One region of the Brevibacterium sp. 50QC2O2 genome, then DNA from elsewhere that is predicted to be linked to it. Evidence: predicted binding sites of a transcription regulator. Region 1 holds the regulator's gene; the other holds the start of a gene.
The links. Region 1 encodes LexA, which represses DNA repair genes until DNA is damaged. Its sites were predicted from a motif close to TCGAACANNTGTTCGA; they were not measured.
Positions count from the first base shown of each region.

Region 2: the regulator LexA is predicted to act here: its motif matches at 1,806-1,821, upstream of NQ038_RS09595 (YbaK/EbsC family protein).

Region 1 is NZ_JANIJZ010000004.1:27,864-38,713, reverse strand. Features, by position in the region: gene NQ038_RS04740 (hypothetical protein) at 1-342, shown strand, start outside; gene miaA (tRNA (adenosine(37)-N6)-dimethylallyltransferase MiaA) at 339-1,289, shown strand; gene dapF (diaminopimelate epimerase) at 1,312-2,256, shown strand; gene NQ038_RS04725 (class I SAM-dependent methyltransferase) at 2,280-2,891, opposite strand; gene NQ038_RS04720 (IS110 family transposase) at 2,981-4,177, opposite strand; gene hflX (GTPase HflX) at 4,462-5,940, shown strand; gene NQ038_RS04710 (ATP-dependent DNA helicase) at 5,945-7,933, shown strand; gene lexA (transcriptional repressor LexA) at 7,988-8,743, opposite strand; gene NQ038_RS04700 (LysM peptidoglycan-binding domain-containing protein) at 8,998-9,333, shown strand; gene NQ038_RS04695 (histidinol-phosphate transaminase) at 9,343-10,497, shown strand; gene hisB (imidazoleglycerol-phosphate dehydratase HisB) at 10,499-10,850, shown strand, end outside.
Region 2 is NZ_JANIJZ010000010.1:67,755-78,604, forward strand. Features, by position in the region: gene NQ038_RS09575 (RES family NAD+ phosphorylase) at 1-501, shown strand, start outside; gene NQ038_RS09580 (helix-turn-helix transcriptional regulator) at 625-840, shown strand; gene NQ038_RS09585 (hypothetical protein) at 837-1,406, shown strand; gene NQ038_RS09590 (type B 50S ribosomal protein L31) at 1,479-1,736, opposite strand; gene NQ038_RS09595 (YbaK/EbsC family protein) at 1,915-2,472, shown strand; gene NQ038_RS09600 (hypothetical protein) at 2,494-2,922, opposite strand; gene NQ038_RS09605 (phosphotransferase family protein) at 2,990-3,889, opposite strand; gene NQ038_RS09610 (phosphotransferase family protein) at 3,886-5,094, opposite strand; gene NQ038_RS09615 (ABC transporter ATP-binding protein) at 5,091-6,911, opposite strand; gene NQ038_RS09620 (glycosyltransferase family 4 protein) at 6,908-8,074, opposite strand; gene NQ038_RS09625 (glycosyltransferase family 4 protein) at 8,071-9,333, opposite strand; gene NQ038_RS09630 (glycosyltransferase family protein) at 9,323-10,525, opposite strand; gene NQ038_RS09635 (response regulator transcription factor) at 10,667-10,850, opposite strand, start outside.

The DNA.
Region 1 (10,850 bases):
CCGGTCGGCGCCGCCGGCCCGGAACTCGTGATCGTGCCGGTGGACCTGAGCGCGCGCTCCACCCCGGACGGTCCGTTGGCGCCGCTGCCGGGCGCCGCGGAGTTCGACCGGGCTGTACTGGCCGCACTGCGGGCCTGGGACGTGCCGGGCCTGGAAGACCTGCACCGGGACCAGGCGCGGTTCGCAGCCGACCTCGACGCAGTGGTCGCATTGCACTCCCTGACCGCGGCGCACGGCCTGCGATGGGAGCCGGGCCCGGCCGAATTGCTGGTCGAAGAACTCGACGGAGTCACCGTGGTCTCGGGCACGCTGACGGGGAGCTGGACGGCGGCGCGCGCATGACCCGGACGCCGGTGATCAACATCGTGGGCGCGACCGCCACAGGCAAATCCGATCTGGCCATCGCCCTGGCCCAGCGCCTCGACGGCGAGATCATCAATTCCGATGCCATGCAGTTCTACCGGGGGATGGACATCGGGACCGCCAAACTGGCGCCGGAGGACCGCGGTGGCATCCCACATCACCTGCTCGACATCCTCGATGTGACCCAGGAAGCATCGGTCAGTGCCTTCCAACGGGAGGCCCGTGAGCTCATCGCCGACATCCGAGCGCGCGGCAAACAGCCCATCCTGGTCGGCGGATCGGGCCTGTACGTCCGTGCGGCCACCGATGTGATGGAGTTCCCCGGCACGGATCCAGCACTGCGGGCGCGGCTTGAAGCTCAGATCGCGGAGGTGGGCACGCAGTCCATGCACGCCAGACTGGTTCGGGTCGACCCGGCTGCGGCGCGGCGGATCGGTGCCGGCGATGCCCGCCGGATCGTGCGGGCCCTGGAAGTCGTGGCGCTGACCGGCCGGACGTTCTCTGCCCAGCTACCCGAATACACCTACGCCATGCCGACAGTGCAGATCGGCCTGCGGATAGAGCGCGCCGTTTTGCACGAACGGATCGCAGCGCGCGTCGCGGCGATGTTCGACGCGGGATGGGTCGGCGAGGTCCGGACTCTGCTCACACAGGGCCTGGCCCAGGGTAAAACGGCCGGCCGTGCGATCGGTTACCGACAGATCATGGAACTGCTCGCAGGGACCGTCTCCCGGGCCGAGGCCATCGAGTCGACGGTGGTCCGGACCCGGCAGTTCGCCCGGAGGCAGGAGACCTGGTTCCGCCGGGATCCACGGATCGCCTGGGTGGACGCACAGGACACGGGGCTGCTGGAGCACGCCCTGCGGCTCGTTGCAGAAGCCGCAGGTCCCGGGGACGGTCCGGACCCGGAGCCCACGATTCGATGACAGCGCAGCGAAGGAGCACACGATGGAACTGACCAAGGGGCATGGAACCCAGAACGACTTCGTGTTGCTGTTCGATCCGGACGGCGGCATTGCGGTGGACCCCGCCGCGGTGCGCGTCCTGACCGACCGGCGCGCGGGGATCGGCGGTGACGGCCTGATCCGTGTGATCCACCCGGCGGGCCTGGCCGCGAGTCCGGCCCAGGCCTCGGACGTCCAAGCGGCCAAGGGCGCCGGGGACGACGGAGCCGTATGGTTCATGGACTACCGCAACGCCGACGGTTCGATCGCCGAGATGTGTGGCAACGGAGTGCGCGTGTTCGCACACTACCTGGTCGAACACGGATTGGTCGATCCCTCCGCGGGCTTCGCGGTGGGGACCAGGGCCGGTACCAAACACGTCACAGTGGTGGACAACCCGCTGGACGCAGCGCCGGGGGCCGATCGCTGGTACCGCGTGGATATGGGCGCTTATGCCTTCCCGTTGGCACCCGTGGACGGAATGGACTCGACCGTCGTCACCGACGGGGTACAGGGCACCCGCCCGGCGCTGAGCGTGGACATGGGTAACCCGCACACCGTTCTGGCCCTGGCCGGCGTAGCCGAACTGGACCGGGCGAATCTGCTGGAACAGCCGGTGATCGATCCGGTTCCACCGGCGGGGACGAATGTCGAGTACATCGTGATCTCCGGCGAACCCGTCGACGGTGTGGCCAGGCTGCGGATGCGGGTGAATGAACGCGGCGTGGGGGAGACCTACGCCTGCGGGACGGGGGCCTGTGCTGCGGCGCTGGCCGCCCACACCTGGGCGGGCAGCGGTGCCCCCGGTTCCTGGTACGTCGAGCAACCGGGGGGTACCGTGCGCATCGACATCGCAGCCGGTACCGTCGCGCTGTCGGGCCCCGCGGTCCTCACCGCGGTGCTGCGGCCCACGCGGCGCTTACTGCGCGAGGCGGGGCTGGAGGGCTGACGCGCCGCCGGCCGGGAGCGGGATCAGCCGCGTACGACGACGATGACGTGGAAGCCCTTGGACTGCGAGCGTTTCTCCACCCGGTATCCGGGGAAGCTGTCCTGGATCCAGGAGCGCAGCGAATCGGCCCCCAGTTTCTTCGCGACCACCAGCCAGGCCTCGCCGCCGGGGACCAGCCTGGGCAGCCAGGTCTGCAGCAGTCCGTGGAGCACGTCCTTGCCAACGCGGATCGGCGGATTGGACCAGATCGTCTGGAATCGCAGCTCTGCGGGAATCAGATCGGCGGTCACGGCGTTGACCTCGGAAAGGCCCAGAGCCCGGGCATTGGCTTCGGTCAGGCCCAAGCTGCGCTCGTTGACGTCGAGGGCCCATACGCGCAGGTCGATCCCGGCCTCGCGCGCTCGCAGAGCGGCATGGAGGGAGATCGGGCCCCAGCCACAGCCCAGATCCAGTAACTCACCTGCCGGGGGCATCGGCAGCGCGTCGAGCAGCACTGCCGTTCCCTGATCCAGTCGGGTGGGGGAGAAGACTCCGGCATCGGTCGACACCTGCACGCTGTGTCCGGCCAGGCGGACGTCGAGGGTACGCGGGTGCGAGGCCGAGGTCGGCTCGGCGGAGAAGTAATGATCGCTCACCGGTTCATCGTACCGGGCCCGTGATGCTCCTATAGGTTGTCAAGCCCGGTCGTGATCATGGTGGTGGTGATCGACCATGGCGAGGTGGCCTACGCGGCGAGCAGGTATTCACGGTAGGCGATGACGAAGTCATCGTCTCGGCGTTTACCGCGTTCAAGGTAGGAAATCGTGGTGGGCCACGTGTTGAAGTGCCCGGCCGCGGTCTCCAAGCTGATCTTCTTCGACTGGCGCAGTGGCCTCAGATCGTCGACGGCGGGCACTGGCTCGGGCCGGACGATGTGCCGGTAGACCTCGTTGGCGATGTAGCGTTTGAGGCACCGCATGATCTCGCGTTTGCTCTTGCCCTCCGCGGTCCGACGTGCCACGTAGGCCCGTGTCCGCGGGTCACTGGACATGCGCACGAGCACGATCTGGTGGAGTGCCTGATTGGCCTGCCGGTTTCCTCCACGGTTGAGCCTGTGCCGGTTCGTCTTCCCGGAAGACGCCTGCAGTGGACTCACCCCGCATAAGGCGGCGAAGGCCTCCTTGCTGCGGATGCGCTCGGGGTTCTCACCCGCGGTGACCAACAGTTTCGCCGCGCTGACCGGTCCGATTCCCTTGGCCGCTGCCAGTGCCGGCGCGGTGTCGGCGACGACGGTGGTGATGTCGGTCAGGAGTTCGTCGATCTCACCGGTGAGGTTCTGATAGCGGCGGGCCAGCGTGCGCAATGCCTTGCGCTGGTAGTCCGTCGCCACCGGTCGGGTGGCGGCGAGTCGGGCGATCAGCGTCTTGTCGTTCAGGCCGCGGTGGGCCTGGCGAAAGGCGGTGTCGGCGGTGACGAGTTTGTTCTTGATCTGCACGATCGCAGTCGTGCGGGCTTTGACGGCGGTGGTGTAGGCGCATAAGAGGTTGGCCAGGCCGGCGATGACGCCGCCGAGGAGTTTCGGGATCGGCAGGCGGTCGTGGTCGTCAGCTGCGATGGCCTTGGCTGCGGCGTAGGCGTCGATCGGGTCGGACTTGCCGCCGCGGCGTGCCTGCCGGTTCGGGCGGATGATCTCGCGGACTTCGATCTGCTGACTGCGGAGGTGGGCGGTGATGCCGGCACCGTAGGACGCGGTGCCCTCGATCCCGACCTTGCGCAGTGTGCCGAGGGTGGTGATGAAGGCGAGGATCGCGGCATAGCCCGCCGGGGTGGTGGGGAACTCGGCGTCGTCGAGTTTGCGGCCGAGCTCGTCGATGATGGCGACGTGGTGTGTGTCGGCGTGTGTGTCGATGCCGGCGTAGACGTGTCGGTGTGGTGTTGGCATGATGGGTGGTGCCCTTTCGTCCCTTGGTGGTGATGGAAGCGCAATCCCGGCCGGGTGGGCAGACAGGACGTTGACGGGGTAGTGACCGCGCTCCTATGAAGTCATGCTCGTCCGGTCGGGACACTCGACGGTCCCTGGCGGGTGGGCAGATCACGGCAAAGGCACACACTGTGGTGGCCAGTCAGTGCCTGGGTCACACCCTGGATGGAAACCATCCCTACAAGTATCAACGTCAGTGGCCTGTGGGACAATGGACACCGCAGACGAAAGGAAGCAGAGGCCTTATGACCCAACCCCAGAACAGCGGCGGGAACCGCACCGGTCGCGATGTCGTCGACCGGGTGCTCTCACGGGCGGGGACCGCGCTCACCGACGAGCGGCTGGTCGCCCACGACGACCAGCTGGAGGTCGAGGAGCGCACCGCACTGCGGCGCGTCGCGGGGCTGTCGACCGAACTCGAGGACATCACGGAGGTCGAATACCGTGAGATCCGCCTCGAGCGCGTCGTCCTGGCCGGTATCTGGACGCACGGAACCGCCGCCCAGGCGGAGGCATCGCTGCGGGAGCTGGCGGCACTGGCCGAAACGGCCGGTTCGACGGTCCTCGACGGAGTGCTGCAGCGCCGCGCCAATCCGGACCCCAGCACTTTCCTGGGCCGCGGCAAGGCACAGGAACTGGCGGACATCGTCGCAGCGGTGGGCGCGGACACCGTCGTGGTGGATTCGGAGCTTGGCCCCAGCCAACGGCGTGCGCTCGAAGACGTGGTCAAGGTCAAGGTCGTCGACCGGGTCGCCCTGATCCTCGACATCTTCGCCCAGCACGCCAAGAGCCGGGAGGGCAAGGCACAGGTCGAACTGGCGCAGATGGAATACCTTTTGCCGCGGTTGCGCGGCTGGGGCGAATCGATGTCCCGGCAGGCGGGCGGCCGGGTGGCTGGCGGGGCCGGGATCGGTTCGCGCGGTCCGGGTGAGACCAAGATCGAACTGGACAGGCGGCGCATTCGCACCCGGATGGCGAAACTGCGCAGGGAGATCAAGGCGATGGAGCCCGCCAGGGCGACCAAGCGCTCCAACCGCGACCGCAACAGGATTCCCTCGGTCGCGATCGTCGGCTACACCAACGCCGGCAAATCCAGCCTGCTCAACCGGCTGACCAACGCCGGGGTGATGGTGCAGAACGCACTGTTCGCCACCCTGGACCCCACGGTCCGCGCGGCGCAGGCAGACGACGGGCGCGCGTACACCTACACGGACACCGTGGGCTTCGTGCGCAACCTGCCCACACAGTTGGTGGAGGCGTTCCGGTCGACCCTGGAGGAGGCCGCTGACTCGGACCTGCTGTTGCACATCGTCGATGCCTCCCATCCGGATCCCGAAAGCCAGATCAGCGCCGTGCACGACGTATTGGCCGATGTCGAAACAGGGCAGATTCCCGAACTCATCGTGTTCAACAAAGCCGATATCGCCGACCCCGCGGTGCTCGCCGGCCTGCTGGCCGCCCACCGTGGCTCTTTGGCGGTCTCCGCCTATACCGGTGATGGTGTCGAGGAACTGCGCTGCAGGGTCGAGGACCTGCTGCCGCGCCCCGACACCGCCGTCGACGTGCTGATACCCTACGACCGCGGCGATCTGGTCTCGCGCGTGCACGAACAGGGCACCGTCGAGCACGAGGAGTACGGGGAAGCCGGCACTCGCCTGACCGCCCGGGTCAATCATGATCTGGCCGCCGAGCTGGCCCCCTTCGGATACACAGAGGGGGAATGACCGGGTGGCGGATGTAGCCGAACTCCTGGGGTTGGCCGTCGGCGCTCTGGGAGGTACTCCGCGGGCGGGCCAGCAGACCATGGCCGAGGCCGTGGCCTCGGCTTTGGACACGGAGACCCATCTGCTGGTGCAGGCGGGCACGGGCACGGGCAAATCATTGGGCTATCTCGTGCCCGCCGTCGAATACTCGATGCGCACCGGCTCGCGTGTCGTCGTGTCCACAGCGACCTTGGCGCTGCAGGGCCAGATCATCGACCGTGACCTACCCCGCCTGGTCAAGGCCACCAAGGCGGAATTCGGCCGCAAACCCGTTGCCGCGGTGCTCAAGGGCCGGCGCAACTACGTGTGCAAGCACAAGCTCGACGGCGGCTACCCCGAAGACGATGCCGGCATGCTCTTCGACCTGGGTGCGGACGCCGCAGCCCAGTCCGGCAATACGCGCATGTCGCGGCTGGAGGAGGAAGTCGCGCGGGTCCGTTCCTGGGAGCGCACGACCGACACCGGGGACCGCGACGACCTGACCCCCGGCGTATCCGATAAGACCTGGCAGCAGGTATCCGTCAACGCCGCGGACTGCCTCGGCTCGAAGTGCCCGCTGTACGACGAGTGCTATGCGGAGATGGCCAAGCTCAAGGCCGCCGGCGCCGACGTCGTGGTGACCAATCACGCGCTGTTGGCCATAGACGCCTTCGGCCAGAACAAGGTCCTGCCCGAACACGGGGCCGTCATCATCGACGAGGCCCATGAACTGCGCGATCGGGTCACCAACGCGCTGACCGGGTCGCTGACAGTGCCCATGGTCCAGTCGGCGGTGGCTTCGGCCAAACGCCACTCGACGGTGCCAGAGGCCCTGATCGGCCGGCTCGACAGCGCGGCCAACGGCTTCGAACGGGCCCTGGCGGAATCCGAGACCGGTTTACTTTTGCGCAAACCCGAATCCCTTATGTCCGTAGTCGCAGCGGTGCGCGACGAGGCCAGAACGCTGGTCTCGGAGATGGGTGGGGACAAGGAACGCTCGGACGATGATGCCGACGCAGGGAAGAAGATGGCCAAGGCCCGCGTGCAGGAAGTCTTCGAACTGGCAGAACGCATGGCGCTGGACGCTGATAACGACGTTCTCTGGGTGGCCCGGAATCAATTCCGGGAAACGGAGACGACCTCGTTGGTCACGGCACCTCTGTCGGTGGCGGGCACCATGCGCTCGGGGCTGTTCGCGGAATCCACCGTGGTGGCGACATCGGCGACTCTCGCGCTCGGCGGCAAGTTCGAAGCGGTGGCCGCCTCCCTGGGCCTGGTCGGGCCCGATGCCCCGCGCTATGACGCGATCGATGTGGGCTCTCCCTTCGACTACCCCAAACAGGGGATTCTCTACGTCGCGGGACACCTGCCCAAACCGGGCCGCTCTGGACTCGGCGATGAGGCGACGAGCGAACTGGTCGAACTCGTCGCGGCCGCCGGCGGCGGGGCGCTGGGCCTGTTCTCCTCCAAATTGGCGGCCACTCAGGCCGCAGAGGCGCTGCGCGCGCATACGGATCTGCCGATCCTGCTCCAGGGGGAGGAAACTCTGGGCCAGTTGGTCAAGAGATTCGCGGCCGAGGACGAAACCTGTCTGATGGGCACCCTGAGCCTGTGGCAGGGCGTCGATGTACCGGGGCAGGCGTGCCGACTGGTCGTCATCGACCGGATTCCGTTCCCACGCCCCGACGACCCGTTGGCGAAGGCGCGGACAGCGCAGGCCCAACACAACGGGGCCAATGGCTTCATGGCCGTCAGCGCGACCTCGGCCGCGCTCAAACTTGCCCAGGGCGTGGGTCGGCTGATCCGCACCGTCGACGATCGCGGCGTGGTGGCGATCCTCGACAGCCGGATGCGTACCGCCAGGTACGGGGGCTTCCTGCTGCAGAGCCTGCCGCCGCTGTGGCGGACCGACGACTATGCGACAGTCCGCGGCGCCCTACAGCGGCTGGGCTCTATGCCCGCGGCAGCCGACTGAGCCGCAGACCGGGCAACAGGGCGCCACGGGCACTGCGCCCCGCAGCCGAACGCCTCAGATGCTGCGGATGACGGCGGTGACGATGCCCATGATGGTGGCGTGGTCCCCGTCGATGGGTTCATACGCCGGGTTGTGCGGCATCAGCCACTGCTTGCCGCCGGTGCGCTTGAGGGTCTTGACCGTGGCCTCATCGTCGAGCAGTGCCGCGATGATCTGGCCGTTCTCGGCATTCGACTGGCGCCTGACGACGACATAGTCCCCATTGCAGATCGCCGCGTCGATCATGGAGTCGCCGATCACCTGGAGCAGGAAGAGCTCACCGGAGCCCACGACCTGCCGGGGCAGGGCGAAGACGTCGTCGACGTTCTGCTCGGCCGTAATCGGGCCACCGGCTGCGATCCGGCCGACCAGCGGCACCAAGGAGGTGTTGAGCTCCGCGGTGGAGTGGATTTCCGCGGCCAGCTTCTGTTCGGCCGGATTGACGACCTCCAGGGCCCTGGGCCGCCTGGGATCGCGGCGGATATAGCCCAGCCGTTCGAGCTGGGTCAGCTGGTGGGCGACGCTGGAGAGCGAGGCCAGCCCGCAGGCCTCGCCGATCTCCCGCATGCTCGGCGGATAGCCGTTGGCGACGATGGCCTGTTCGATGGTCTCGAGGACGACCCGCTGCCTGGCGGTCAGCCGCCGGTCGTCGGCGGCCGCCGACTGGCTCCCGGTCTCCCCGTGTCCGGCCCGGTCGCGGAATTCGCGCAGTTCGTCCTCGACGCTATCGTTGCGTGGCCGCCCGCGCGGCCGGCGCTGTGCAGCTGTCATGTCATTCCCCGTCCCTCATCGCCCTCACCTGCGAAAACTTTCCTTCAGAGGAGCCGTGTCAGTGCCTGCTGGAAGGCTGTGCTGCAGCAGGCGCCAACGGTTGCGGACCCCGTTCGATTCTATTTTCACACATATGTTCCAAAAATGTTCCAAAAAAGACTGGACATATATACGATTAAGCGCTTCAATAGAACACAGGTTCGAATAGGAGCCGCGGGACTTCCCACCGCGCGACCCGAACCAAAGGAGGAACGATGAGTATCGCTGTGTCACAGGCATTCCGGACAACCCGTCCGGCGCCGCATCGGAGTGCTCTTACCCGGGTCCGTCTGCTGGTGGTCCTGGTGGCCATTTCCGTGGTCACGGTTCCGGTGTTCCTCCTGGCGCAACCGGGTGCCTCGGCCCAGGCGCCGGAACCGCCCGCGACGACCACGGTGACTGTCGAGGAAGGCCAGTCACTGTGGTCGATCGCGCGCACGCACTCCGGCGGACAGCGCACGGACATAGTGGTCGAGGACATCAAACGGCTCAATGGTCTGCGCGACTCCGCGATCCGGGCCGGGCAGAGCCTGCAGGTGCCTGCGCGTTAGACTTTCCGTGTGACCGATCTCCAGGATTTGCCGCTGCGCGACGACCTGCGGGGACAGACCCCGTATGGAGCGCCGCAGCTCGACGTGCCCGTCGCACTCAATGTCAACGAGAACTCCTACAGCGTGCCGCCAGACGTCGTCTCCGCGATGTCCGACGCGATCGCGAAAGTCCTGCCCGATCTCAACCGCTACCCCGACCGGGACTTCACCGCGTTGCGGGGCAAGCTCGTCGGATATCTGAATCGGGTCCTGCTCACCCAGGGTGCGGCCGACCGCAATCCCGTGCTGACGCCGGATTGGATCTGGGCGGCCAACGGATCGAACGAGGTCCTCTCGCACATCCTGCAGGCGTTCGGAGGTCCGGGGCGCACCGCGATGGGCTTCACCCCGAGTTATTCCATGCACCCGCTCATCACGACGGGCACGGGTGCTTCCTTCCTCTCTGTACCGCGCGCCGCGGATTTCCACATCGACGTCGATGCGGCCCTGGCCGCGATCGAAGGGGAGCGGCCCGACGTCGTCTTCGTGTGCACTCCGAACAACCCCACGGGTGGCTCGACGCCGATCGAATCGGTGGAGCGCATTGTGCGCGCGGCGCCCGGCATCGTGATCGTGGACGAGGCCTATGCGGAATTCGCACGTCCCGGATTCGTCTCCGCGCTGACCCTGCTGGACGAGTATCCGCGCCTGGTCGTTTCGCGCACCATGAGCAAGGCCTTCGCCTTCGCCGGTGTGCGGTTGGGCTATGCCGTGGCCCAGCCGGCGCTCATCGACGCTCTGAAGCTGGTCCGTCTGCCCTATCACCTGTCCGCGCTGACCCTGGCCGCAGCCGGAGCCGCGCTGGATCATGCGGATTCCCTGCTGGCCAATGTCGAGGCCCTCAAGACCAGTCGCGACCGGATGCGCGATGCCCTCTTGGGGCTGGGGTTCAGCGTTGCGGACTCCGATTCGAACTTCCTGCTGTTCGGATCGATTGCGGACCCGCACGGACTCTGGCAGTACCTGTTGGATCGTGGAGTGCTGGTGCGTGACAACGGCATCCCCGGCCATTTGCGGGTCAACGCGGGGACCGAAGCGGAAACGGATGCCTTCATCGCCGCGGTGACGGCCGTGGTCTCAGCGCACCCGGAACTGCTGACTGCACCCTCTGAGACCCAGGACTGATATGACCCACCGCACCGCCCGCGCCACGCGGGCCACCTCCGAATCCACTGTCGAAGTCGAGATCGACCTCGACGGCACCGGCCAGGGCGACATCGACACAAGCGTGCCGTTCTACGACCACATGCTCAATGCACTGGCCAAACACTCACTGTGCGATCTGCGCGTGCGCGCGACCGGTGACACCCAGATCGATGTCCATCACACGGTCGAGGACACCGCGATCGTGATCGGCCGGGCACTCGGCCAGGCGCTGGGGGATAAGGCGGGGATCCGCCGCTACGGCGACGCCCACGTACCGCTGGACGAAGCGCTGGCGCGCGCCGTAGTCGATATCAGCGGCAGGCCCTACTTCG
Region 2 (10,850 bases), on a different contig from region 1:
GCCGAGGACCTGGAGTCAGCTCTTTTGGAGACCAGTCTGCACAATGTCGCGCAGGCCCATCCGCGCATCGTGGACGAAAGGACCCTGTTGGGCAAACTCCATGCCCGTATCCGGACTCCGCATCAGCTGCGGCTGGCCGATCTGCGCGATCAGCGTCTGGTGGAGTTGGGGGTGAAGCGCTCCGGCATCGCCTCCAGTGATCCGGAACACTATCCCTGTACCCGCACAGTGGCGCGGGAGATCCATACCCAGGGTCAGGGTGGAACCGCACTCCAGGGGATCGTCTGGCATTCCCGGCAGGCCGAACTGGCAGGCACCCCCGCCCGGGAGGTCGTCGTGCTCTTCGCCGACCGGATCGCGATGGGCCGCGGGGTCTGGGATCTGGCCGCCAGCCGCAGTGCTTCCGGTGCCCTACTCGAGGGCACCGGCCGGCTCCTGCTCGATCGCCTGGCCGATGCCCTGTCCGTCGACATCGAGACCTCCGAGGAACTCGACCAGTAGGGGGCGTGCAACGGCCGGCCGAATGGAACCTCGTGTGAATGTCAAAAACTCTTGACATCATATGTCAATGATGCTTTACTTTTTTGTGTAAAGCATCATTGACATTGACGAAAGAGAGGTGCCATGGTCGAAGCCCGGACGCCGGTCCCCACACTCAAGGGGCGGCGCAAAACCTCAGGGCTGACCCAAGCCCAGTTGGCGGGAACCGTCGGAGTCTCCCGTCAGACCATCATCTCGATCGAACGTGGCGACTACGCCCCCAGCGTCTACCTGGCCCTGCGCATCGCAGGCACCCTGGACGCGACCGTCGAAGACCTGTTCCCCTTGGAGGAATCATGACCGATAGCACACGACGCACCAATGAGTTCGCCGACCGTCTGGCGGGGCTGAATGACCCGTCGATGGGCGATGAACGCGAACGCGACATCATCCTGCGGGCCTATGCACTGACCGCGACGGTCGGAACATATGTGAGCATCTGCGTGGGGATCCTCTTTGCGCTGATCGGGGCCGGCTTGTGGTCGCTCCTGCCCGTCTTGGCCAACGGGCTCACGGGTGTAGTGGCCGCCGGCTACTGCAAACGCGAAGGGGTCGACCTCAACCGGGCAACCCTGCGCACCACCGGACGCCGCTTCGCAGTCACAATGACGATTGGGGCCGTGCTCGCCCTGTTCCTCGTCGCCGTTCTGGCCTATCACATGCAAACCGGTCAGCCGGTGATCGATGTGGGCCTGGGCGGCTGGCCCACCGGCACCACCGGCTCATCGACCGCGACCGGCGGGGTGATCGGCGGTATTATCGGCGGGGCCGCCGTCATCGTCTTCATGGCCATCCGGCGCAGGCGCCAGCAGGTCCTAGACCTGCGCGATCGCGAAAGCGCCTGGGACGCGCCCGATGAGAACTGATCGCCCCGCACCAAAAAACACTGTGGCCCGCATCCTGTTACGGATGCGGGCCACAGTGCAGTGGAAAGAAGCTCAGTGCTTCTTGCCGAAGCCCTTGTAGCGGTCCTTGAACTTCTCAACGCGGCCGGCGGAGTCCATGATGCGCTGCTTGCCCGTGTAGAACGGGTGCGAGGCGGACGAGATTTCAACGTCGACCAGCGGGTAGGTGTTGCCGTCTTCCCATTCGATGGTCTTCTCGGTCTTGACCGTCGAGCGGGTCAGGAATTTGGTGCCCGAAGCCAGGTCGTTGAAGACGACCGGGTGGTAATCCGGGTGGATGTCCTTCTGCATGAGTATCCTCTTTCGAATTCTGTGAGCCCTGGTGCCGGGCCCTGAAGGGCGCACATGGCCTGCCAGTGCTCAAATTCTTCTTCGATCCGGGTTCGGACCAAAAGACAACTATACCGTATGTGATCCACCCGGACACAGCTCACGGCAACCGGGACGCATGGCCGATAGAGTGATTCCCATGACATGGAACAGTATTCCCGACTCGGTCGAAACCGTCCCCGCCACCACCCGAACCGATCTCCTGGCCCCTGCCACCGCCCAAGCGCTGGCCGGTCCGGGTGCAGATGCTGGCCCGATCGACGTGTTCGCGATCGACCCCGACTTGGCCGACACCGCGGCTCTGACCGCGGCATACGACCTGGCGCCCGAGGCCTCGGCCAACTGTGTGCTGGTCGCCGGCACCCGCGGCGATGACGAACGCATCGCCGCCTGCGTGGTCCTGGCCCATACCAAGGCCGACGTCAACAAGCGGGTGCGCAAACTCATCGACGTGCGCAAGGCATCGTTCCTGCCGATGGAGCGCGCAGTGGCCGAATCCGGGATGGAATACGGCGGGATCGGGCCGATCGGCCTGCCGGAGAACTACCGGGTGCTCATCGATACCCGCGTCGCCGAGGCACCGGAGATCATCCTGGGCTCGGGCATCCGCGGCTCCAAGCTCATCCTCTCCGGTGCCACCCTGGCCGCCGTCCCCGGCGTCGAGGTGATCGAGGACCTGGGCATCGAAGTCGGCTGAGTGCCCTGCCGGCCGACCGCACTATCCGCGTTCGGGCCCGTCCGGGGAGAATAGGCCGAGGAAGCCGAAGACCCATGTTTGGGCGATCGTGCCGACCTCTCCGGGCAGGCCCACCCAAGTCACTCCCAACAGACCACCATCGCCACGCCCCGTGCTCTCCAGGATTCCCGCCACTATCCAGAGGAGCACGAACAATCCGGCTATGCTCAGGCCGGTCCCCACCACGGTCCGCGTGTTCCGCCGCCGCGGCGTCGCCCCGCCGTACCCGGATAGCGCTGAGCACAACCAGACGATGCAGGTATTGACCCCCACCAGGCACAGGCTGTAGAGCCAAAACACTCCGGATGTCAAATCCAGGCCGGGGAAGGCGAACACGGATGCGATGACGACGACGCAGACGTTCACCCCCAGAAATCCCGCGGTGGCCCGCAGTCCCGGTATGGAAGTCACCGCTTCGCCTCCTCACCCACGCTCCTCCACTCAGGTTGACCTATCCTGGTCAAGGACCCGAATACTCCTATACTCCACCGGCGACCAGGTCCCGGCGCAGCTTCGCGGCGGTTTCCCGCCAGCCCGGGCGCGCGGCGTACAGGCAGCCCAGGCGCAGCCAGGTGGCCCGTTCGTACAGGTCGAGGGCCGCCGGATCCACGCCCGCCTGCGCCGTCGCCTCGTCCACGGCATCCACTGCCGCCTGGGCGCGCGATGCGCTCCAGATCCCCTGCCGGGCCCGCCATCTCAGGTGGGCGCGCAGATTGGCCGGGTCCAGGGCGATATCGGCGATGCAGGCGGTGTCCACGTCGAGCAAACCGGGCGTGGTGGAGCCGTCGAACAACAGCTGTTTGTCATGGAGGTCGCGGTGACAGGGTGCGGGAACGATGTCCCGGTCCTCCAGCAGATTCGCTGTCTCATCCAGCAGGGCGGCGAAGGCCGGATCGATCCGCTCCACCCCACCGGCCCGGGCCAGGTTGTCGGTGAGGATCAGGGCCTCCGCCCGGCCCGTGTGCACCGGGGTGTCCCCCGGCAGGTCCTCCGTTCCGACCCCGACGGACCGCCGCCATGACTGGGCACAGGCCCTCCAGGCCCGCTCCCATGCGGCCTCGGTGAACGCCCCTGCATCGTGTAGGCCGACTCCGGCCAGGGCGGCGAAGGTCACGGTGTCCTGCGTGGACGTCAGTATCCGGGGTGTTGCGAAGGGACCGGCGAAGGGCCTGGCCCGTTCCACTCCTGCCAGGATCTTCGCGGCCTTCCCCGGCCTCACGACCTTGGTGTACCGGGTTCCGTCCGGACTGCGCACCACTGCGCGCTTGCCCGGCTTGTGGCTGACCAGAGTGCCAGCCAAATGAGCCAGTGCAGGCAGTCGCGGATCGTCCGGGAGGGATTGCCCTGCCACCTGGGGACCCGCCGGTACCGGGCTCATCGCAGCGGTCCTTGTACCGTGGAGGCGGCGAGCGCCAGGGCGACCAGGCGGGCGCGTCTATCCTGCCAATCCGGGCGCAGGGCGCGCAGGGGTTCGTCCAGGCGGGAGCGCAGGGCCGTCGACTGGCTGCGCCGCACCTCTGCGGTGAAGGCGGTGTCGTCGAGGTCCCTGGTGGCGCCGTAGCCGGTGAGGAAGTCTGTGGCCAGCCGGGTTCCCTCTCCAGGTCGGTCCAGGTCGATCACCTCGCAGGCGGCCAGCCAGGATCCCACATCGCGTGCCGCCGGGCCCCGCGTCGCCCGGTCCAAGTCGATGATGCGGATGGCGGGCTTCTGGCCGGTGGGCTCTTCCGGGTCCGCCACCAGGATCTGGTCCGGGGATGCGTCGCCGTGGAGCAGCACGGTCTCCTGGCCCGTGGTGGCGCCCGCCCTGGAGTGCGCGTGCAGCGCGCCCAGGGCGTGCCCCGCAGCACAGGCTGTGGCCGGGTCGGGGTGCGAGTGCAGGTCGCCGGCGCCCCAGAGCGGGCTGGCGCTGGTGGTGCCGCGCCGTCCGACGGACATGCTGGGCAGGACGGGGGCGCCCAGGCTGCGCCACAGTGCGGTGGCGCGCACCAGCGGTAGGGCGGGTCCCGTACCGATGCGCAGGACGATGGGTTCTCCCGTGCGGTCGTCGTGGGTTGCCACGATGAGTCTGCGCCGGGGGTTGTATTTCAGTACCGTCCAGGTCTCCGGTGTGCCATAGCGGCGTGTCCTCACGACGGCGTGGACCTCGTGGGCCAGGGCAGGGTCGGCGCTCGCTGGGCCGGTCAGCAGGACCCGGCCGGCCCCCAGTTCGTGTGTTTCGATACGGGATCCGGCCTTGGCGACCCGCCGCAGCGCCCCTGTGATCTTGGCAGGGTCGGTGAAGATCGCGCAGAAGCCGTGGCGGCACTCCGCTGTGGATCGTTCGCCGAGGCCTCGGCCCGCATCCTCCGCCGGTTCCGGCACGGCACTGCGCCAGGCCACGATGAGGGACTCCCCCGGTTTGATCCGCACGTATGTGGGTTCCGCCTCTTCTCCCAGGAGCTCGGCGAGCACCGCGGGATCGGCCAGCCGGGGAGTCGCGGGCAGGGCCGCGAGCGCGTGCACGGCCGCGGCGGGATCCTGCGGCAGGTCCGTGCTGCGATCCGCCGGGTCCGATGGCGCTCCCGGGTGCGCGGGCGCCCTCATGCCCGCCCCTGGGTTTGCAGGCCGGCCCATCTAGCCACCCTGCCGCCGGGTCGGGTGAGCAGTTCGGCGGGTGCGCCGTCCTCGACGATCCGCCCACCCTCGAGCCAGATGAGCCGGTCGAGGCCGCGCAGCATCGCGACATCGTGGGTGATGGCCAGGGTGGTCCGTCCGGTTGTCAGCTCGTCCAGACTGCCCACGATCGCCTCGCGGGATTCGGGGTCCAAGCCGGTCGTCGCCTCGTCGAGGATCACGATGGGCGCCTGGCGGACCATTGCCCTGGCCAGGGCGATGCGCTGGCGCTGTCCGCCTGAGAGGGTGTCGCCGCGGCCGCCGAGCACGGTGTCGTAGCCTTCGGGCAGGCTTTCGATGAAGTCGTGGATGCCGGCCCGCCGGCAGGCGTAGGCGATCTGTCCGGCGCTGGCGTCGAGCCTGCCGTAGCGGATGTTCTCCCGGATGCTCACGGCGAACAGCACGGATTCCTGGAGCAGGATGGAGACATTGGCGCGCAGCCCGGCGCGGGTGACCTCGCGGGTGTCGAGGCCGTCGACGAGCACCTGTCCGGTTTCGGGGTCGGACAGGCGCAGCAGGTAGCCGGCCAGGGTCGACTTGCCCGCTCCCGATGGTCCCAGCAGTCCGACCCGTTGGCCGGCCGGGATGTGCAGGTTCAGGTCCGTGAACAGGCTGCGGCCGTATCCGTCGCGGCTGCCCAGGCCAACGAAGTCCAGGTCGCCCTGCGCCCGGCCCATCGTGATGGCCCCGGGGGCGTCGGCGATGTCGATGGGTTCGTCGAGCAGTTCGGCGATCCGTTCCCCCGAGGCGGTGGCGCGGGCGATCCGGCCGGTGTACTTGGCCATATCGCGCAGGGGTTTCATCGCGATCTTGAGATACATGATGAACAGGACCATGTCGCCGGGCGTCATCGCCCCTGACAGTACCCGCCAGCCGCCCAGGGCAAGGACCAGGGCCGAGGCCACGCCGACCAGCAGGTCCGTGGAGCGTTCGAGGGCTGCGGCCAACCGCTTGGAGCGGACCCCGGCCTTGAGCGCGCGGGCGTTGCCGTCGGCGAAGTCCGCGGCGACGGTCTGTTCCAGTCCGTAGGCCTGGACAACGCGCATAGCGCCCAGTGCCTCCGCAGCGGAGTGGACCAGCTTGCCCTCGCCCTTGCGGGTGGTACGGGCAGCCCCTGTGATCTTCGGGCCGGAAAAACGGCTGATGACCAGGAATGCGGCGGCGGCCACGACGACCACCGCGGACAGCAGGGGGTCGAGGATCACTACGACGACCAGGAGGACGAGCAGTGTGATGACGTTGCCCAGCAGGGGCAGGCCCGCGGTCACAGCGACTTCCTGGAGCCGACCCACATCGCCGACCAGGCGCTGCGAGGTGTCGCCCACGGAGGCCCTGGAGTGGTACTTCAGGCTCAGCTGCTGAATGTGGTTGAAGACCCGGGAGCGCAGCAGGGTGGCCACGCGGGAACCGGCCAGGGCGAAGCACACGGTCGCCGCGTAGTTGCACAGCGCGCGGGCACCCACGATGATCGCCAGGGCCAGTGCCAGGGAACCCAGGGCGATGGCGGAGTTCCGGCCCAGGTCGATGCCGAAGATCTGGGCACCGTCCGCTAGGCGGGCGCCCAGACTCGAGGAGACGAGGTCGATCGCGTACTTCATGGGCCAGGGCTCGAGCACGCGGAAGGCCACATCGCCCAGCAGCGCGATCAGGCCGCCCAGGGCGATCCACTTCTGGCCGCCCGCATGCGGGCGGATGATTTCCAGCGTGCGGCGCACCGCGGAGGCGCGGATCTTGTCCTTCTTGCTCATACGAGCTCCAGCCAGGTGCCGCAGCGCCGGTCCCAGGAGTGTCGGTTGACTGCCGAGTCCCGTGCGGCGGCGCCCAGCGCGGCCCGCCGCACCGGGTCGTGGGCCAGGGAAACGAGTGCCGCGGCGAGTTCGGCGACGTCGCCGGGCGGCACCAGGACGCCAACGTCCGAGCCCAGCAGACCAGGGATTTCGCCGATCTCGCTGGCGACCACGGGCAGGCCGGCGGCCAGGTACTCGTAGACCTTCAAGGGCGAGAAGTAGTGGTCGCCTGCGGCGGGGTAGGGTGCGGTCGCCACGTCGAAGCCGTGGAGGATTTCGGGCACCTGTGCCGGTGCCACAGCGCCGCGGAACAGCGTGCGCCCACCGATCCCGAGGTCGGTGGCCAGAGCGCGCAGGGACTCCAGTTCCGGGCCCTTGCCACAGATGTCGAGGCGCCAGTCGACCCGAGGTCCGCCCGGCAGAGCGGCCTCAGCTGTGACGGCGCGGGCGAATGCCTCGAGCAGCAGGTGGGTGCCGTGCCAGGGTTTGAGTGTGCCGACGAACCCGACGGTGAAGGTCCGCGTGTCGGCAGCCGGCCCGCCCGCAGTCGGCGCGGCGGGCGTGATCCGGTGGGCGTCGACCCCGTTGGGAACCACCAGGGTCCGGGCCCCCGGGCACTGCTGGAGGACCCAGTCCGCCACGCCGGCGCTCACACAGGTCGCCACCCGTGCCGCTTCCAGCTGAGCCACGGTGGCGACCAAAGCGCCCGCCCGGTCGTGCAGTTCCCGGTATCTGGCCTGCTCGTCGATCAGCGGCGCATTGACTTCGAGGACGAAGGGCACGCCGAGGGCCGCGGCGGCCCGGGAGCCAGCGGTGGAGAACAGCGAATAGCGTTCGTAGACCAGGTCGGCTCCGGCCACCGTCACCGCACGCGCCAGGGAGTCGGCGGCCGCGGCGATGGCGCGCTCGCGGGCGGCGGTGTCCGCAGTCCGGGCCACCGGCAGTTCGACCACCGGCAGATCGGCCAGGTCAGCGGGCACTGTGTCGTCGCTGCGGACCGCGTAGACGGTGACGCTGTGGCCCAGGCGGCGCAGGGCCCGGATGACCTCCTGGACGTGGACGGATGCGCCCTTCGTTCCGAACACCCCGATGCCGGGGTCTGCCAGCAGATAGGCGATCCTCATGCGCGCACCCCCGCCGGCTGTTCGTTCACGACCACCGGTGGCAGGGGTGCGGTGTCGGGGCCCGGCGTCTGCAGTTCGGCCAGGCGGGCCGCCTGCCTGCGGGAGTCGAAGCGGGTCTCGATGAGCGCCCTGGCGGCATCCAGCCGGGCCAGGCCCTCGGCGCCCTCGGCGATGGCCGAGGCCAGGGCGTCGGTGAGGGCCGCGACGTCGCCGGTGGGCACGAGCCGGCCGGTGCGCCCGTCGACGATCACCTCGGAGACCGCTGTGACGTCGCCGGCCACACAGCGGATGCCCGATGCCATGGCCTCGAGCAGCACGGTGGGCAAGCCGTCGGCGTTGCCGTCGGAACCGATGACGAAGGGGGCGGCGAACACATCGTGTTCGGCCAGCATCGTGCGGACCTCCGCCTGGGTGCGGGGCCCGAGCAGTCTGACGGTGTTCTCGAGGCCTGCGGCGGTGATCTGGGCGGCCAGTTCGGCGGCCAGCGGGCCGTCGCCCACGATGTCCACGCTCACCGGTGTGCCGCGCTCGCGCAGCCGGGCCGCGGCCCCGATCAGCAGTCCGAAGCCCTTCTTCTCCACCAGGCGGCCCACGGCCAGGATCCGCGTCCCGGATTCCCGGTGCGGCCGGTAGGGGAAGCGATCCAGTTCGAGTCCGTTGTGGACCAAGTGCAGGCGGGTTCCGGGGAAGCGGCGGCGCAGATCGGCCAGGTTGTACTGGCTGATCGTCACGACGTGGTGGGCATCGGCGAATTTCCGGGCCAGGTCGGCCTCGTCGACGGAGATGTGGAAGATGTCCTTGGCATGGGCGGTGCACGAATACGGCAGCTCGGCGATCCGCCCGGCCAGGCGGGCCACGGTGGTGGCGACCGAGGCGAAGTGGGCGTGTAAGTGCGTCACCCCGTGTTCGCGGGCCAGGCGGGCCAGGGCGACGGCCTGGCCGGCATCGTCGTGGCCGGCTTCCAGCAATTCGGGCAGGGCGCGCTGCAGACCGCCGGCCAGGTTCTCACACTGCGCGGTCCGCTGCCATTGGTCCCACCAGCGGTGGGGGCTCGCGGCCCTGGGCACGTGGATCACTTCGGCGGCGACGCGGGCCAGTTCGGGATGGAACCGGGCGTCGGTGGTCGGCCGCAGGGCGAAGATGACGATCTTCTCCCCACGGGCCTCCCTGGCCAGGATCTCCGAGACGACGAAGGTCTCGGAGAAGCGCGGGTACATTTTGAGCACATAGCCGGTGACGGGACGCGTCTCAGGCGACAAAACAGGACTCCTGCATCTGCTGGTGGTTCATGGTCTCGGTGGTGCTGGGATAGCCCAGCAGTTCGGCGGCCAGCGAGCCGATGCGGCTCAGGCCCTCCAGGTCGACCCCGGTGCGCTGGATCCTGGGCCCCGAATGGGCGCGTCGGAACCAGGCACCCACCGTCTGGGGCGTGCACGCCTCCTGCGACAGTGAGTCGACCAGGCCCAGGCCGGCCAGGGCCGCCGCCCGCCGTGGCTGTTCGGCTCTGCGGGCCGTGCGCGGGACGACCAGTGCCGGGGTGTCGGTGGCCAGCACCTCGGTCAGGGAGTTGTAGCCGGCCATGCATACCACTGCGCGCGCACCCCTGATGAGTTCCGGCACGTTCGCCGCGGAGTTCAGCACGAGGGTCTGCTCGCCGGCGGCGGCGCGCACGGCAGCGACCTCGGCCGGTGGCATCTGCGGGCCCGTCACGACGAGGTGCTCGCACCCGGCGGGCACCTCGGCGGCTGCAGCGGCGCGCGCCACCGGTCCGCCGTCGGAACCTCCGCCGAGCACGGTGAGCAGGTAGGGGCCGGCCGGTGCGGTGCCGGCGTCGGCCGGGCGGCCGTGTGACAGATACCCGGTGGCCCGGGCGCGGGCGGCCAGTCCCGCCGGCAACTCCCCCGTGGTGCGGGGATCGTAGACGTCCGGGTCCCCGTAGACCCAGACCGCGTCATAGGCCTCGCAAATCTGTTCCTGGCCGCCTGCACGGTCCCATTCGGCGGTCATCACCCCGGGGGTGTCGAGGACCTCGCGCAGGCCCAGGACCGTGCGGGTCGGATGCCAGGCGCGCAGCCGGGCCAGGGGCGTGCGCAGTTCCCCGCCGACGCCGAAGGGGTGGCGGTCGGCGATGAACAGATCGGGCGCCAGGGCGTCGAGCACGGAGGACAGGGCCGCGGTGCGCACTCCGGCCAGGCGCTTCGAGCCGACCTGCAGGCGGCGCGGTGCATAGCCGGAGCCGGTACGGGCGAAACCGGGCAGGACCAGCCAGTCCCAGCCGGCCGGCAGCGAGTCCCTGGGCGCGTCGGGGTGGCCGGCGATGAGCACCCCGCAGACGTCCTGGCCGGTCAGGCGCGGCAGATCCGCGGCCAGTGCATGGGCGATCGCCCGATTGCGCCGGGAGTGCCCCAGTCCCACGGAATCGTGGGAGTACATCGCGACCGTCACCGTCATCTGCCGGCCCCCTGCTCGTCCTCGCCTGCCTGTCCGTGCGGTCCTGTGTCCATGCCTCCCAGTCAACACGGTGGGTATAAGGCGCAGATGAGGCGTCGATGAGAGGGCTCTTATACGTGTGGTGCCGGCCGCAGTCGCAGCTCAGTCCACGCGATAGCCCAGCCCGCGCACGGTCGTGACGAAGTCCGCGCCCAGTTTTCTGCGCAGGTAGCCCACGTAGACGTCGACGACGTTGGACCCCGGGTCGAAGTCGTAGCCCCACACGTGGCTGAGCAGCTGTTCGCGGGAGAGCACCTGGCCGCGGTGCTCCATCAGCACGGCGGCC